One region of the Enterococcus sp. M-BR2 genome, then DNA from elsewhere that is predicted to be linked to it. Evidence: predicted binding sites of a transcription regulator. Region 1 holds the regulator's gene; the other holds the start of a gene.
What was found. The regulator NrdR, encoded in region 1, represses ribonucleotide reductase genes. The targets are predictions, from matches to a motif close to ACACNATATATNGTGT.
Positions count from the first base shown of each region.

Region 1 (8,873 bases):
TGGAAAAAATAAATGAGAATCAAATCAACAAGCACACCCGCAGTGAATCCTACGGTAAACTTTTTTTTCCTTGTTTTATGATGAAAAACTTTCCGAGAAATCAATCCTCCCAAACCACCGCCTAACAGACTGACAAATATCAAGTTATTTTCAGGTACACGCCAGCCGCCATTTCGAGCCTGATGTTTATCATATCCCATCAGACAAAATAAATAAAAATTTACAATGAATAGATAAAACCACAAAGGATTGTGCAACAATACATCCATTATTCTTCTTCCAACTTTCTATTAACTACTATTTCTAAGCTTGTTCTTCTTTTTTTGGTGAATAAACTGCTAATCCTTTTGATACAACAGATAATTCAACTGGAAGATCATCTGTCGTGTCTCCATCTGTCCGAGTGCCAACAGATTTTTCCTTTGCTTTGATTTTCATGCGTTTGGCTGTGAAATAAGTGATGCCAGGTATCGTATAGAATTTTCCTCTCATGATTCTAGGCAAATAAAAAATAAATCGGAAAATATCTAAGGAAGGTACGATCGTTACATGGAATTTTCCATCATCTGGGGTCGCTGAATCGTCGAAATTTGTAAAGCCGCCCATGGAGTTAGACATCGTGACTGTCAATAACTGAGATTTTCCTTTCCAATGCTCCTCGTCTGTTTCTAAATCCAAATGATATTTTTTCTTCTTCAGCAATAACTTAAAGAATTTCTTGATAAAAATCCACGAGCCATAACGCTGTTTTTCTTCTTGACTGATCCAAACTGCTGTATCGGCTAAGATACCGATTGTCAGTGTAGAGATAATGACTGCATCATTGACTTGGCCATAGTCTATTTTTCGGACATTTCCTTCTAGAATCACGTCAGCAGCCTCTTCTTTCTTCAATGGAATCTCAAGGACACGTGCGAGATTATTGACTGTTCCACCTGGAAGTAATCCGATATGATACTGAGATAACGTTTGCTGGAACGCTTGGACGATATGATGGATCGTTCCGTCCCCTCCTATGATCACTAGAGTATCGGCTCCTATAGCTTCTGCTTTCTTGACTAAATCCGCATGGTCAATCGACGGGCCAGTTTCAGCTAAATCTACAAATAATTCTGGTTGCTTTTCTTTTACATAATCTTGAAACCAGCGTGCTAATTTCTCCCCCTCATCTTTCCCTGAACTTTTGTTATAAAAAACTAGCAGCTTTTTCATTCTTTACCTCCTATTTACTCTTCAAAAAAGAGGGCGGGACAATCCATTCCATTGTCCTGCCCTTTAGCCTTAGACAGATGACATTCCATCATCGGACGAACGCCTTGTCATAAGCTGTTCTTTTTCGATTTTAACTCTTTGTGTTCAATTCTGCAATTTTAACAATCACATCTGTTGCTTTTTCCATTACTTGTAAAGAAACAAATTCGAATCGACCGTGCATATTTTCTCCTCCGGCAAATAGATTTGGCGTCGGAATACCCATGTAAGAGATTTTTGAACCATCTGTTCCTCCGCGGACTGGTTCGATCACTGGAGAGATCCCAAGCTCGATCATTGCTTGTTTCGCTAATTCCACGATGCTCATATCTTTTTCGATGATTTCTTTCATGTTGTAATATTGATCATACATATCTACTTTGATTCGTTCTTGATCAAATCGTTGATTCAATTCTTCTTGGATATGTGTGATTTGTGCTTTGCGTGCTTCGAATTTTTCACGATCATGATCGCGAATGATATAACTCATAGAAGCTTCTTCAGGATTCCCATTCAATGCCATCAAATGGAAGAAACCTTCGTATCCTTCTGTTTTTTCTGGAACTTCATCGGCTGGAAGCTGATTATGAAAATCAATGGCCAGCTGTAAAGCATTGATCATCGTATCTTTTGCCGTCCCTGGATGTACATTTTTCCCTTGGATCGTGATATTTGCTTGAGCAGCGCTGAATGTTTCATACTGCAATTCACCTAAAGGACCGCCGTCGACTGTATAAGCAAAATCCACATTGAATTGCTCAACATCGAATTTATCCGCTCCGACACCGATTTCTTCATCAGGTCCAAAAGCTACTTTGATGGTACCATGAGGGATAGAAGGATTATTGATCAAGATCTCCATTGCAGTCATGATTTCCGCAATCCCTGATTTGTCATCTGCTCCCAGTAAAGTACTGCCATCTGTAGTGATCAACGTGTGGCCTTCATAATTTTTCAAATTTGGGAAATCTTTTGTATTCAACGTGTAACGTTCTTCCGCATCTAGTACGATCGTAGACTCTCCATCATAGTTTTCAATGATTTGTGGATTGACTCCTACTGCATTAAAGTCTGCTGTATCCATGTGGGAAATAAATCCAATGGAACGCACTTCATGATCGACATTGCTTGGTAATGTTCCCATAACGAATCCATTGTCTTCATTATAGAAAACATCTGATAAACCTAACTCTTCTAATTCTTTTTTCAATTCTTGTGCAAAAGCAACTTGTGTCTGAGTCGATGGGGTCGTTTTGCTTGTTGCATCGGAGCGTGTTTCTGTTTTGACATACCGTAAAAAACGTGGCAAAAGATTTTCGTACATAGTATTCTCTCCTTTAATTAAATTGAAATGGGTTTGTATTCGTTTCAGAAACGAAAAAGTCAATATCCCAATTTTCTTCTTGTTTCCAAGTCTCAAATTTCTCGATGAACCGTTCCTTACATAACGATTCAATATAATGTCCGGGATCAATTGCAATCAACCCGGCGCTTTGCATATCATGAGCCGTATGATAATAGATGTCTCCGGTGATATAGACGTCTGCTCTTTGAGCGATTGCTTGCGGATAAAATTTTTCGCCGCTTCCACCGCAAATCGCAATACGCTTGATGGATGATTTTGTTTTTTGAGGCTGAACGATTCTCAGTCCTTCTAATTGGAAAACTTTTTTTACTTGTTCCACAAATGTTTCTAAGGGGATTTCTTGCGGTAATTCACCTATTCGACCTAGCCCAAACTTTTCGACTGGTTCATCAATTGCGAAAAGATCGTACGCAGGTTCTTCATAAGGATGAACCGATTGTATGGCATCAATCACTTGTTTTTCGATTGTTTCGGGCAAAATAACCTCGACTTTTGCTTCTTGGACTTGTTCTGCCTTCCCTACTTTCCCAATCGCTGGTTGTGCACCAACATTCGGAGTAAATCGACCGTGTCCAATCGAGGTAAAACTTGTACCGGTATAATCGCCTTGCGTACCAGCACCAGCTGCAGCTAATGCTTCCCGCATTTTCTGTGCATGATCCACAGGTACATAAACCGCCAGTTTTTTATAATGGATTTCATGAGTCTTCACTAAATAACTCTCCACTTCAATACCAAGCAGTTCGCAAAACCAGTCATTCAGTCCGTCCCAAATAATATCCATATTCGTGTGTGCCGCATAAACGGCAATATCATGTTTCAACAGATCTGCATACATTTTTTCTTGCGGCTGATCAGTAGTCAGCCGTTTTACAGGGCGAAAGATTGGGGGATGTTTAGCAATCAGCAGATCGATTTTTTTCTCGATTGCTTCTTCGACCACTTCTGGGCGAACATCTAATGTCATCATTACCCGTTGAATCGGTTTATCTAATGTTCCAATATGCAGTCCGACTGGGTCTCCTTCTTCAGCTAGCCATTGAGGACAATAGCTCTCAAACTTTTGGATGAAGGTACGTCCGCTTATTGTCATATCTCTAAAACCTCCTCAATCATTTGGATTTCCTGTTCGATTTGTTTTTGACGTGCCTCTTGATTAGATGCTTGTTTGAGCTGTTCACGGATAGCTTTTCTTTGTTGAAGCTCTCTTGTCCATTTTGATTTGAAGATCTCACTTTTCTCTTCGAGCAGAAATGGTCCGAACATCAGCTCCATTTCGTTGTAAGTAACTGGTTTTTGTTCTTTTTCGGCTACAATAATTTCATATATTTTTTTGTTTTCTTCAAGTATTTTTTCTGATTGGATTTTGTATTGATTTTCTTGCAGCCATGATCGTAACGTACGCTCTCCGATATTTGGCTGAAGGATCAAACGTTCTTGTCCACTTAGGCGTTGATGCAACTTGCCAGCTTCTAGGATCTCTCGGATCAGCGAACCTCCCATACCCGCGATCGTGACAGCCGTTATAGCATCTTGCGGTTGGATCGCATCTAGACCATTTGCAAGACGTACAGTGATACGGTCTTCCAATCCATCTTTTTGGACTTGCTTACGTGCTGATTCATAAGGACCTTGAACGACTTCACCTGCAACTGCATATTTGATTTTTCCTTTTAGCATCAATGCAACAGGTAAGTATGCGTGATCTGATCCAATGTCTGCTAAACGAGCAGATTCAGGAACAAATTCACCAACTGCCGCTAAGCGCTGAGATAAATCTAAATGGTTCATAGCTTCACTCCTTCTAGGTAATTATAGCATTTTCCATATAAAATAAGGAGACTAGGAATAAAAAAATTCCCAGATCTCCTTAAAAATTATACCTTTTTGTTCTATAAAACAACATTTTCTTATTTTTGAAAAATGTTGTTAATTATTTGTTCAATGAAATATCAATGATCGAATCTCCAGGCACTTGTGGTGGGATAGACATCGTCATGATCGGCATCTCAACTAATGTAAATTGGACTTTGTCACCGATTTTCAGTTCATCTATGTCCACGCTTATTTTTTCAGCAGTAGCATTCAAAATCACTCCGTCATTGCTGAATGATGTCCCCATATTCGCTGGATCTTCTTTGGCCATGACATCGACGAGTTTCAGTTGAATCGTTTCTTCTTCCGCTTCTACTTGAGTGATGCTTTCAATCGTTCCTACAAATATGCTTTGTCCCTCCGTTTTCGTACTGCTTGTTTTTATTGTTTGACCCGCATCAATCGAATCAAGAGAACCTGTGTTGCTGTCTGCACTACCGCATCCTGCTAAAATAAAAAATAGACCAACTACATATATACTAGAAAAAATAGCCCTCATAAAAAATCCTCCGTTTAAGTTTTTGCATTACTTGTTGCGGTGATTGTCTCCGGTCATTTCTGTCCATGTAAAGATTCGCTGACCTGCTTTTACTCCTTGGTCAAATATCAGTTGGACTTATCAACTGTTCAACCATTGCGGCGGTTGCGACCAGTCATTTCGATTTCTTTTGTCAAATAACGTATGCGTTCCATTATGCGTTTTGCTTTCAGCGGCTCTTCATCTCCACGTTGAGTGACGGACAAATGCTGTTCCAATTCATCCATTGTGAAATTTGATGAGAAGAAGGTCGGTAGCTGTTCCTGCATCCGATATTGAAGGATGACGCCAAATACTTCATCCCGTATCCAACTGCTCATCGCGTCTGCACCAATATCGTCAATCATTAAAATGGGGGAACGCTTCACTGCATCTAGCTTTTCTGCCACTTGATCTTTTCCGATTGCCTGTTTCATCTCAACGGCAAACGTCGGAAAGTGGACTAATGTCGTGGTGAATCCAGCAATCGCTAGTTCTCTCGCTGTTGCTCCTAATAAGTATGTTTTTCCAATACCAAAACTCCCCACCAAATAAAGACCTTTATGATACCCTTTTGGATCTGCAGTATATTTCTCTACGAAATCTAGGGCTTCCAAGCTTGCATATCCTCGTCCATCTGTACGCTCAAAGTTTTCAAAAGATGCTGATTGAATATCTTTTGGCATATCCATTGCTTTTACTCGGCTTCTAATTTCTTCTTGTCTTTGCCGAGCTAACAATGCTTCTGTTGGTACATAAGTGACATCCACATAATGAAAATTCAACGTCAACTTCGGCTCGTATCCTGGAGCGATCATCGTTGGATCGTTTTTTTGATATTTACGCTTTTCTTGCACGAACTCATACAATTTGGCGTAGCTTTTTTCAATATCCGCTTGTGTCAGTTCTTCTTGGTGTGCACTTAGAAAAGCTTGAACATCCGTATCATTTAGGACGTCAGCAATCATTTCAGCATATTTTTCTTGATAATTACGTTTGCTGATAATCCTCTTCAATTCTTTGCCTACGTCTTCCATTAGATGTCACCCTCCTTTTTCGCCAGGTATTCTTTAAAACGGCGGTCAATCTCTGCTTTTTTCTCACTACTGATCTGTTTTTCATCTTTTGGCTGGTTGACCCAATCAGGAAGCTTTTCCCGCCGAACATTTCGCTTGCCGTTTGGATAATTTGTTTGCTTTTTTTGTTTTGATTGTTTTGCTTGATTGCTTATTTGCCGAATATGCTGAATCGCTTCTTCTGCTGTGGCGATTTTCTTTTGTGCCCATTCATTTGCCACTGTATTCACATAACTAGCATTTAAGCTAGCATTATTTTTGATCACCAATACATAATTCAGCAAAACATTGATCACACTGCTGGAAAGACCTGATTGAGAAACAAGGTCTTGCAGTAACCAAGTTTCTTGTTTAGAAACATATCCGCCTTTTTCTGACTTGATTGCTTCCAGATATTTCATCGGCGGAATGCTCTGTGCTTCTTTTATCAACTGAAGCGCTGCATTTGTCAAATGTTCGTTCGTCGGAGATTCATTGCTGTTTTCAGCAACAGCTACTGTTTCCTTTATTTGCTTCACTGGTCGTCTCTGCATTGCCAAAACAGCTTTTTGCAGCTCCTTCATGGATACTTTTTGTTCACTAAAATCATAAGATTGACTGATGAGTTCACCAAGAGTTAGTTCATCGAATCCATAAAGCTGATGATACATGTCGACTTGTTTGATGATTGAATCATCAAGAACAGTCATATGTTTTTTTGCCAGCCAATCATTCAAAAATTGCCAATCGAATGTCGAATCTGTTTCAAGTAATGCTACTGGCTCAGATTCTTCAAAAGATTTATTCAGTGATTCGATGTTTTCTTGATTAGCAGCGTATACTGCTTCATTGAAGCGATAAACATCTAAAAATTTTTTTGTGATTTTTTGATATCCCTCTGTTGTATGCCTTTTAGGTTCAAACAACTGAATAAGCTTCTGGAATCGTCGTTCACCAACTTTTTCCAAAAGAAGAAATGCCAGAACAGAATCTTTGAAAAATGCTTTAGGAATGAGTGGCTCTAACAACTCATAAATAAAACGAGGCCCCAGATCGCTATCTTCTTTAAAATAAACATCCAGTAAGCCGATTCCTTCCAGCTTTTTTCTTGCATCATAAAATTGAGGGATCCCGCAGCCTAGACTACTGAGTAAATCTGCATGCATCCCTTCAGGACCTTCACCAGATTCTTGCGAGATCTCTGATAACAGAGTGAAATAGATACTCAAGGCTTCTCCGCCGATCAGTGGCTGATAAAGATACAGCAACGCGTTCTTGCTGTCTTCCCTCAGCGGAGCTTCTTTTCTTCCTTGGTAAATATTTTTTGGTTGAAGCTCTTTCCAAGCATTTTCCAAGGAAATGCCTCCTTTTTGTTTCTTAATTGTTTTCTTTATTATTCTCTTTATTATTTTCTTTTGCTTTATCCACGATATCTTGCAGCTCTTTTAAGAAAACAGACATATCTTTGAACTGGCGATAAACACTGGCAAAACGGATATACGCGATTTCATCTAAATCGACTAAATCCTCCATCACATATTCACCAATCAGATTCGTTGATACTTCGTTTTCCCCAAGACTGCGTACGCGGTTTTCGACATGGTTGACGATTTGTTCCATTTGCTCCATAGCTACAGGTCTTTTTTCTGCTGAGCGGATGAGTCCTCTTAAAATTTTATCGCGATTGAATTCTTCGCGTTCCCCGTTTTTCTTGATGACTAATAACGGAGCAGCTTCAATTCGTTCAAAAGTAGTGAAGCGGAACGAACAATTCTCACATTCGCGACGGCGACGGATCGCACGTCCATCATCTGCTTGACGGCTGTCGATTACTCGTGAATTATTATGTTGACATCTAGGACATCTCATTTTGTCTCACCTCTTGCATCGCATTTTTATATAAAGGATGTGTCTTTCTTTACAACTAGTTGTATTATAACACGAAACAAATCACAAACGCGACTGTCCTACCCAAAAAAACACGGATATAAGAACAATTTTTTCTATTTTCATGCGTAATTATGTCCCCTGTCCTAATTCAATTTCAATTTTCCAGTACTGATGACCTTGATTGCTGAGAAATGACTCGCCCAAAAGCTGATTTAGTCGGCTAGCATAAAAAACTTGAAGCAGATGAACATCTTATCATCTGCTTCAAGTCACATCTCTATTTCTTATTTTTTTATAACTTCTCTTCGATTCCTGTATAGTGTTTCATTCGTTGTTCCTCGATTTTTTGTTCATCAGGAATGTGTTCACTTTCTGGGAGCGGTGTCTTACTACGATCAGGTACCGGATTTTTTCGTTCTTGAGTCAAATCTTGCTGTTTCGCTTCTTTTTCTGCCTGCTGGTCTTCTATTTCATCGATTCTTGCTTGGTACTGCTTTTCTTTCTCTTCTGCTGTTTCTGATTGCGTACGACCTTCATCGATTAGATTTTCTTTATTGAGTATTTCGCCGATTTTTTCTTTTGCGTTACCTACGACTTTATCCTTTTGGTTTTTAAATGATCCCATCGCTATCCCTCGCTTTCTATATACTCAGGATAGCAAACTTGACACAGATACTCAAAGAAAGCGATTAGCTGAAAGCCAATTTTCGATTTGTTCCACAAGTTCCTCTTTTGTTCCGTTGTTGTCAAACAAAATATCCGCACGCTGCTTTTTTTCTTCGATTGGAAGTTGACTGCTAATTCTCTGCTGTGCTTGTTCTAGTGTTAGTTGATTACGTTTCATCAAGCGTCTGAGTTGAATATCTGGCGTGGTATAAACGACAGCTACTGCATCCATATAGTGGTCATAATGACCTTC
Region 1 is NZ_CM152743.1:701,912-710,784, reverse strand. Features, by position in the region: gene AC1F25_RS03445 (DUF1294 domain-containing protein) at 1-269, opposite strand, end outside; gene AC1F25_RS03440 (diacylglycerol/lipid kinase family protein) at 304-1,212, opposite strand; gene pepT (peptidase T) at 1,343-2,575, opposite strand; gene AC1F25_RS03430 (Nif3-like dinuclear metal center hexameric protein) at 2,589-3,710, opposite strand; gene AC1F25_RS03425 (tRNA (adenine(22)-N(1))-methyltransferase) at 3,707-4,408, opposite strand; gene AC1F25_RS03420 (hypothetical protein) at 4,551-4,991, opposite strand; gene dnaI (primosomal protein DnaI) at 5,120-6,046, opposite strand; gene AC1F25_RS03410 (replication initiation and membrane attachment family protein) at 6,046-7,419, opposite strand; gene nrdR (transcriptional regulator NrdR) at 7,442-7,933, opposite strand; gene AC1F25_RS03400 (hypothetical protein) at 8,247-8,579, opposite strand; gene coaE (dephospho-CoA kinase) at 8,631-8,873, opposite strand, start outside.

Region 2 (8,873 bases), 980 kb from region 1:
GCACCAGTCGCCTGCCAGATATTCAACTCGCTAATCGAACGGTCCAGATGCATTGCTTTTTCTGATAAAGACAATTCAAACGGAAGTAAAGGGTTCATCTTATGTATTCGCTTCGTTTGATTGACCAGCTGATCCAATAATTGAGAAAAATGATTCAGCTCATCTTGTTGCTTCTCCACACTCGCCATGATTTCTGCTTTTGTATCTTGGATAGATTGTACATCTTGATACTGCAATAGGAAATCTTTTGCTTTTTCTTTCGAGGCAACAAATGCCCCACTCCCATGCCGTACTTCCATGATCCCAAGATCTACCAGCACATTGATAGCCTTTCGGGTAGTCTCAGGAGAAGCATTGTACGTACTGGCAAGCGTTGAGCGAGCATGGATCTTCTCACCCACTTTATATCGGTTTTCAACGATACGTTCGGCTAAATCAACAGCAATCTGCTGATAGCGCGGGCGGACGATTTTTTTCTTTCCAGACATTTTCTTTCCTCTTTCTTTTTTTACTTTCCCTCATCTTACTATGCTCTAGCAAAATAAGCAAAAAAGGGGAGAACAGCCTCTTGCAACGACTGATCATCGCTTGATCTGTTCCTTTTTTACTGGGCAGGCTGTTTGACAGTCATCACAATTCTTTCCGGATTTTAAACGAGTATAGACAATCGCTCCTGCACTTCCAAAGATTAATACACTTAATAAGAATGTCGCCATCCTATTCCTCTCCTTCTAATGACAATATAGTATAAAACTGGTTCTTGGATTTTGGCTGGCGGAACAAAACATAAACGAGTCCTATCATCAGTAAAATAGCAAGATACGTCCCTGACGCTACCTGTCCACCCTCCAATAAGTGTCCCAACTGATAGATCACAAAACTAACTAAATAAGCTAAACCGCATTGATAGCCTATGGCGATCCAAGTCCATTTCTTGGCATTCATTTCCCGATGGATAGCCCCAATTGCCGCAAAACAAGGCGCACAAAGTAAATTGAAGGCTAACAATGAATAAGCTGATGCGGGAGTATATGTGTGTTGTAGCACTTGCCAGATTTCTCTACCATTTTCGGATACTTCCGCATGTCCAAACAAAATACCAAATGTGCCAATAATATTTTCTTTAGCAACTAATCCTGTAATCGCTGCGACAGTTCCTTGCCAATTCCCCCAACCAAGCGGCTGAAAAACAACAGCCAGGATTCGTCCGAAAAAGGCTAGGATACTTTGGTCTTCAGGAACAGGTTGAGCATAAAAATTATAAGAAGAGCTAAACCAGATCACGATACTAGAAACAAAGATAATCGTTCCTGCTTTTTTAACAAAAGACTTGCTGCGGTCATAGGTTTGTCTTAGGATCGTTGACCATTGAGGAAAATGATATGTGGGTAATTCCATGATAAACGGAGCTGTTTCTCCAGCAAACAAACGCGTTTTTTTCAAGCTGATTCCAGAGAAAATAATTGCAGTCATCCCAAGAAAATAGGCAGAAGGGGCTACCCAAGATTGGTGAGGAAAAAAGGCCCCTGCTACTAAGGCAATAATCGGCAACTTTGCAGAACAAGGCATGAATGTCGTGACCATGATCGTCAAACGACGATCTTGCTCGTTTTCAATCGTGCGAGTAGCCATGACCCCTGGTACGCCACATCCCGTGGCAATCAGCATAGGAATAAAGGATTTTCCTGAAAGCCCGAATTTCCGGAAAAGTCGATCCATGACAAAAGCGATCCTCGCCATATATCCGCAGTCTTCTAGAAAGCTCAAGCATAAAAACAATACGATCAATTGCGGTAAAAATCCTAATACTGCTCCCACGCCTGCGATGATGCCGTTCAAGATCAGCTCCTGCATCCATTCCGCTACTTGCCATTCAGCTAACAGTCTGCCAACATGTTCTGGTAGCCACGTTCCAAACAATGTATCATTGATCCAATCTGTCCCCATTGTTCCTACTGTTTGAATAGCCAAGTAATAAATCAGCCACATCACAAATGCAAAGATTGGCAAGGCTAACCAACGATTCGTTGCAATCTGATCGATTTTGTCACTCATCGATAATTGGAAAGAATCATTTGACACGACAGATAGTGCACATAATTGGGTAATAAATTCATAACGTTCATTGACTAGAATCGTTTCACTATCGTCATCCAATAGTTTCTCTGTCAACTGGATCAGTTGTTCGATTTCTTTTTGCTGAGAATTTGTTATCTCATCATCCTCATTCACCTTCTGATCTCTTTCAAAATATTTCATTGCATACCAGCGTTTCTTGCTACTTTTTTCTCCTAGTACATCTTCAATTTCATGTAAAGCTGCTTCTAAACGCGGATCGTATGTACAGGGAACAGGAATAGAAAGCCGTTTTTTTGCAGACTCCTGAATCTTTTCGATTAATTTTTCGATTCCTTGCTTTTTCAATACGCTGATTGGTAAAACTGGTACACCAAGACCATAGGAAAGCTTTTCTAGGTTGATTTTTTTTCCTTCTTTTTTGATGATATCCATCATATTCAGACCAATGATCATAGGAATGCCTAAATCCAATAACTGCGTAGTTAAATATAGATTCCGCTCTAAATTGGTAGCATCAATAATGTTGATGATCAGTTCAGGCTGTTCATGAACCAAATAATCTCTTGCAATCACTTCTTCGGGTGTATAAGGAGACAAAGAATAGATGCCAGGTAGGTCTTGAATATGAATGTTCGGATTTTTTTTCAACGATCCTTCTTTTTTTTCTACTGTTACGCCCGGCCAATTCCCTACATATTGATTCGAACCAGTCAAGAGATTGAACAAGCTCGTTTTTCCGCTGTTTGGATTTCCGACTAACGCGATATTCATTCGTTTTCCTCCCTTTGTACCAAGACTAATTCAGCCTCTGACTTTCGTAATGTCAATTCATATCCTCGCACTGTCAGTTCGATTGGATCTCCTAGAGGGGCTAGTTTTCGGATGACTATTTTTACATTTCGCGTCAATCCCATATCCATCAACCGCCGCTTCACTGCGCCTTGTCCGTGGATGGCTACGACGATCCCAGTCTCTCCTGCTTTTAATTGATCAAGAGAGGTCCAGCTTTCAGAGGAAGCAATCTTTTTATTGACAAAGATCTGACTTAGTATTTCCCGACTTACTGCCACTCGATGACTTTTTACCAGTAAAATGGCATTGTTGCCTGATAAATTGACGACGACGATTTTACTTCCGGCAACGACCCCAATATTTTGCAAATGGCGTTTTGTTTTTTCTTCTGTTTCGATTCGTTCGACTTGATAAACGAAGTTTTGCTTTGCCTGAGCTAAGGTCTGCATATTGATTCCTCTCTTGTGAAATAAATCATGTATTGAAATCTTTCATTCTATGTTCTAGTTTTCTCACGTATTACGCAAATAAATGAGAATCATTCTCACATAGAATACTCTCGGTAATTGAGAATGTCAATTACACTTGTGATATTATGAGCGATTCTTTATTATTGATAGATAAAAATGAGAAAAAAATATTTCTTCATAGTTTTCCACAATTTTTTCTCTATTAGATTTGCTATTTTCCCACACGATACTTGTTTTCAGCTCTTTTTTTCAAAAACACAAAACTTAGTATTCCACAGTTTCCACAACACAATATGTAGTGTTTGTTGTTTGACTTTTTTACTAAGAGTTTTATACTATCTATTATAGATAATAAGAATGTGTTTAGAGGAGGCACTCATCATGAACGTAAAAATCTTTTCTAAAAATAATTGCATGCAATGCAAGATGGTCAAACGTTTTTTAACAGAAAATCAAATTGCTTTTGAAGAAGTCAATATCGATGAACAACCGGAAGCAGTAGACTGGTTGAAAGCACAAGGATTCCAAAGTGTTCCTGTCATTACTTCCGATGCAGAAACAGTTATCGGATTCCGTCCTGATCAGTTGCGTAAACTTGCCAGCTAACATGACTAAAAGAATCAAAACAAGATACATGGATTTGAAGGGCTTGAGACAGCACCAGTTTTTGTCGCAAACTTCCAAATCCTTTTTTAAAGCTTGAAAACAATGCAATGATTTGCAATCAAGCATCATCAAATACGAAATGAAGGTTGGGCGTACGTATGAGTCTTAAAAATTTACAAGATGTCAGTTATTTCAAGCTGAATAATGAAATCAATCGACCAGTCAATGGTCAAATCCCTTTGAATAAGGATAAAGAAGCTTTGGCTGCCTTTTTTGAAGAAAATGTCAAACCAAATACGATGACTTTTCCATCTATTATGGAAAAAATCAATTACTTGATCGAACAAGAATATATAGAAGCAGAATTCATCCAATTATATTCACCATCATTTATTGAAAAGCTATATCAATTTTTGGACGAACAACATTTTTCTTTCAAATCTTTTATGGCTGCTTACAAATTTTATTCTCAATATGCGTTGAAAACCAACGACGGTTCCGCTTATCTGGAAACTTATGAAGATCGAGTAGCCTTCAATGCACTTTACTTTGCGAACGGGGATGAAGAATTAGCACTTGCTCTTGCAGATGAAATGATCCATCAACGTTATCAGCCAGCTACGCCTTCTTTCTTGAATGCTGGACGTAAACGTCGGGGCGAATTGGTGTCTTGTTTCTTGACTCAAGTCACTGACGATATGAACTCTATCGGGCGCTCAATCAACTCTGCTTTGCAATTGTCCCGTATTGGTGGCGGCGTAGGGATTACTTTATCAAATCTTCGTGAAGCCGGCGCTCCTATCAAAGGATACGAGGGTGCTGCGAGTGGTGTCGTTCCAGTCATGAAATTATTCGAAGATAGTTTCAGCTATTCTAATCAATTAGGTCAGCGTCAAGGAGCTGGTGTGGTTTATTTGAATGTGTTCCATCCAGACATTATTGCTTTCCTTTCAGCAAAAAAAGAAAATGCAGATGAAAAGATTCGCGTAAAAACTCTTTCTCTTGGTGTGATCGTACCTGATAAATTTTATGAATTGACACGTAAAAACGAAGATATGTATTTATTTAGTCCATATAGTGTCGAAAAAGAATATGGTGTTCCATTCTCTTATGTAGATATTACAGCTGAGTATGATCGTCTAGTTGCAAATCCAAACATTCGCAAACAAAAAATCAAAGCGCGTGATCTTGAAAATGAAATCTCAAAATTACAACAAGAATCTGGCTATCCTTACGTAATCAATATTGATACAGCGAACCGCGAGAATCCAATCGACGGCAAGATTATCATGAGTAATTTATGTTCAGAGATTTTACAAGTTCAAACGCCTTCTGTGATCAACGGCAAACAGGAGTATGAAGTATTAGGAACAGATATCTCATGTAACTTAGGTTCGACAAATATCGTGAATTTGATGCAAAGCCCTAACTTTGGTCAATCTGTGCGTACGATGACTCGTGCATTGACATTTATTACAGATGCATCTGATATCGATGTCGTACCACCGATCCAAAACGGAAATAAGCTGAATCATACGATTGGATTAGGTGCCATGGGCTTACACACTTATCTTGCAAAAGAACAAATGGAATATGGCTCAGAGGATTCATTAGACTTTACAAATATTTATTTCATGCTGTTGAATTATTGGACACTTGTTGAAAGCAACAATATCGCTCGTGAAAGAAAACAAGTTTTCCATAATTTTGAAAAATCAGCTTATGCTGATGGCACTTATTTCGAAAAATACGTAACTGGAGAATTCCAGCCAAAATCAGAAAAAGTCAAAGCATTGTTTGAAGGGATTTTTATTCCAACTGCTGAAGATTGGAATACCTTGAAACAAGCAGTAATGAAAGATGGGCTATATCACCAAAATCGCTTGGCAGTAGCACCAAATGGCTCAATTTCATATATCAATGATACGAGTGCAAGCATTCATCCTATCACTCGCATGATCGAAGAACGCCAAGAGAAGAAAATCGGTAAAATTTATTACCCAGCGCCTTATTTATCCAATGAGACGATTCCATATTACACTTCTGCTTATGATATGGACATGCGTAAAGTAATCGATGTTTATGCAACGGCACAACAACACGTCGATCAAGGCATGAGTTTGACTTTATTCATGCGTTCTGAAATCCCAGAAGGTATTTATGAATGGAAGACAACAACGAAGCAAACGACACGTGATTTGAATATTTTAAGACATTACGCTTTCCATAAAGGAATCAAATCCATTTATTATGTACGTACCTTTACTGATGATGCAGAAGAAATCGGAAGCAATCAATGTGAAAGCTGCGTGATCTAATATCATAGATAGATTCGCTTATTCATATTTTAATTAAAGGAGCATTCTCATGTCAGAAACATATTATGAAGCAATAAACTGGAATGAAATTGAAGATATCATTGATAAATCCACTTGGGAGAAGCTGACAGAGCAATTTTGGCTAGATACACGTATCCCACTTTCAAATGACCTAGATGATTGGCGCACATTGTCTCAATTGGAAAAAGATACAGTAGGACATGTATTCGGCGGTTTGACATTGTTGGATACTGTCCAATCTGAAAGCGGTATGGATCAGTTGCGTAAAGATGTCCGTACTCCCCATGAAGAAGCCGTTTTGAACAATATCCAATTCATGGAATCCGTCCATGCCAAAAGTTATTCTTCTATTTTTAGTACACTGAACACGAAAAAAGAAATCGAAGAAATTTTTGACTGGACGAATACGAATCCTTATCTGCAAAAAAAAGCTGAGCGTATTAATGAAATCTACAAACACGGTACACCGCTAGAAAAGAAAATTGCCAGCGTCTTTTTAGAAACATTCTTGTTCTATTCAGGTTTTTATACTCCTCTTTATTATTTAGGAAACAACAAATTGGCAAACGTAGCAGAGATCATCAAACTGATCATCCGAGATGAATCGGTACATGGAACCTATATCGGTTACAAATTCCAATTAGGTTTCAACGAATTACCTGAAGCAGAACAAGAAACGTTGAAAGACTGGATGTACAATCTTCTTTATGAGCTTTATGAAAACGAAGAACGTTATACAGAAGAATTATACGATCCAATCGGTTGGACAGAAGAAGTCAAAACATTCCTACGCTATAATGCCAACAAAGCATTGATGAACCTAGGGATGGACCCACTCTTCCCAGATACTGCCAATGATGTCAACCCAATCGTAATGAACGGGATTTCAACAGGCACAAGCAACCATGACTTCTTCTCACAAGTCGGAAACGGCTATTTGTTAGGTCATGTAGAAGCGATGAAAGATGACGATTATTTGATTGGATTGGAATAAGGATAAAAAATTACGCACAAGAATATTCTATTCTTGTGCGCTTTTTTTATTCCACGACAATTTGTTTTTGTGTATCCGATGTTTGCGAAAAATCAATAGTAAAGCGACCCATCTGCTCATCATAGGTAATTCCTTCACTCATGCTTTGAATAGCTTCAAAATCATTTGGTAATTCAATCGTTATTTTCGTCTTTGTATGAGCAAGATCAGCAAACGTATAACTTTTTTCTTGTTCGTTTATTTTCTTTAATACAGAAAGTGGTTTATCTGTTTTTAATCCATCTAATTCTCCACCAGTATTATCCCAAAAATTGATACCCAAATAACCGGATTCTTTTACTTTTACTGCTTGAATTTTTGGAGTATTTTGAAGAATAGTAACTGGTTCTTTTTCTGCATATTCTTTTAAACCTTTTTCGTTCACTCCGGGTAATATCACATATGCATAAGCTTCATTGATTGGATGTTTTCCATGATTGATCAAAAACTTCCGATAACTTCCATGATAAACTTCATCACTAGGAAATGATTCGTTGATTTCCCTATAATTACCTTGCCGTGCTTCACTTATCACTTTTACTGTTTCTTTCTCAGGAAAATAATAACCGATCGATGTTTCTGGTTGACTTGATTGTAACAATAACCATTCTTTTTCACTTTGTTCGGTTGGCTGGGTAATTTCTCCTGTTTCTGTTACAACTTTATAAGTAAACTGATCGTTTAATAAACGATTATCTATAATCGTTTCAATAGACGCATTTGTGTTACCGGTAATTCCCGAACCAAGCGCAATCAATTGATCGTCAAGCACAAACCACGATTTTTTCCCTTTGACATCCATTGGCAAAACTGTCCCATTATTCTTTGTTCCAGTTTTATTTAGAGCCATACTTACCACTGCCTGACCTTCATTTGATACACCGCCAATGGCTTTCTCATTTGATCGCACAGTCGTAAAAGAAGAGATTTCATCTTTTAAAGGGACTGTATCGACCGTTGTTCCTGGCAATCGATAAGGATCGACAGTCGGCCAATAGCTCTTACCGAATTGTACATCATCCTCATTATATGGATAGGCTACAATTAACTAGACAGAAAAATTAAGGTGTGTAGACTAGAAGAAAACATACCAGGAGGAATTTTTATGTCTAAGAGAACACGAAGAACTTTTTCACAAGAATTCAAGCAACAAATCGTCAATCTTTACTTAGCTGGAAAGCCACGTGTAGAAATCATTCGAGAATATGAACTAACGGCTTCAGCATTTGACAAATGGGTAAAGCAATCTAAAACGAGTGGTTCATTCAAAGAAAAAGATAATCTTACGCCTGAACAAAAAGAATTGTTAGAACTACGTAAAAGAAACCAGCAATTAGAAATGGAAAATGATATTTTAAAGCAAGCAGCGCTGATATTCGGACGAAGAGACAAGTAATCGATGCGAATAAGCATCTTTACCCTATATCAGCGATGTGCAGAATATTAGGTCTATCACGTCAGTCCTATTATTATCAATCAAAACCAAAGAAAGACGAATCAGAACTTGAAGAAGTAGTAGCTGAAGAATTTATCCGCAGCCGAAAGGCCTATGGC
Region 2 is NZ_CM152743.1:1,682,054-1,690,926, forward strand. Features, by position in the region: gene AC1F25_RS08205 (GntR family transcriptional regulator) at 1-488, opposite strand, end outside; gene AC1F25_RS08210 (hypothetical protein) at 582-716, opposite strand; gene feoB (ferrous iron transport protein B) at 718-2,850, opposite strand; gene AC1F25_RS08220 (FeoA family protein) at 2,847-3,320, opposite strand; gene nrdH (glutaredoxin-like protein NrdH) at 3,723-3,947, shown strand; gene nrdE (class 1b ribonucleoside-diphosphate reductase subunit alpha) at 4,106-6,265, shown strand; gene nrdF (class 1b ribonucleoside-diphosphate reductase subunit beta) at 6,315-7,280, shown strand; gene AC1F25_RS08240 (polysaccharide lyase family 8 super-sandwich domain-containing protein) at 7,327-8,364, opposite strand; one part of gene AC1F25_RS08245 (IS3 family transposase) at 8,425-8,701, shown strand; one part of gene AC1F25_RS08245 (IS3 family transposase) at 8,701-8,873, shown strand, end outside.
Region 2: the regulator NrdR is predicted to act here: its motif matches at 3,628-3,643, upstream of nrdH (glutaredoxin-like protein NrdH).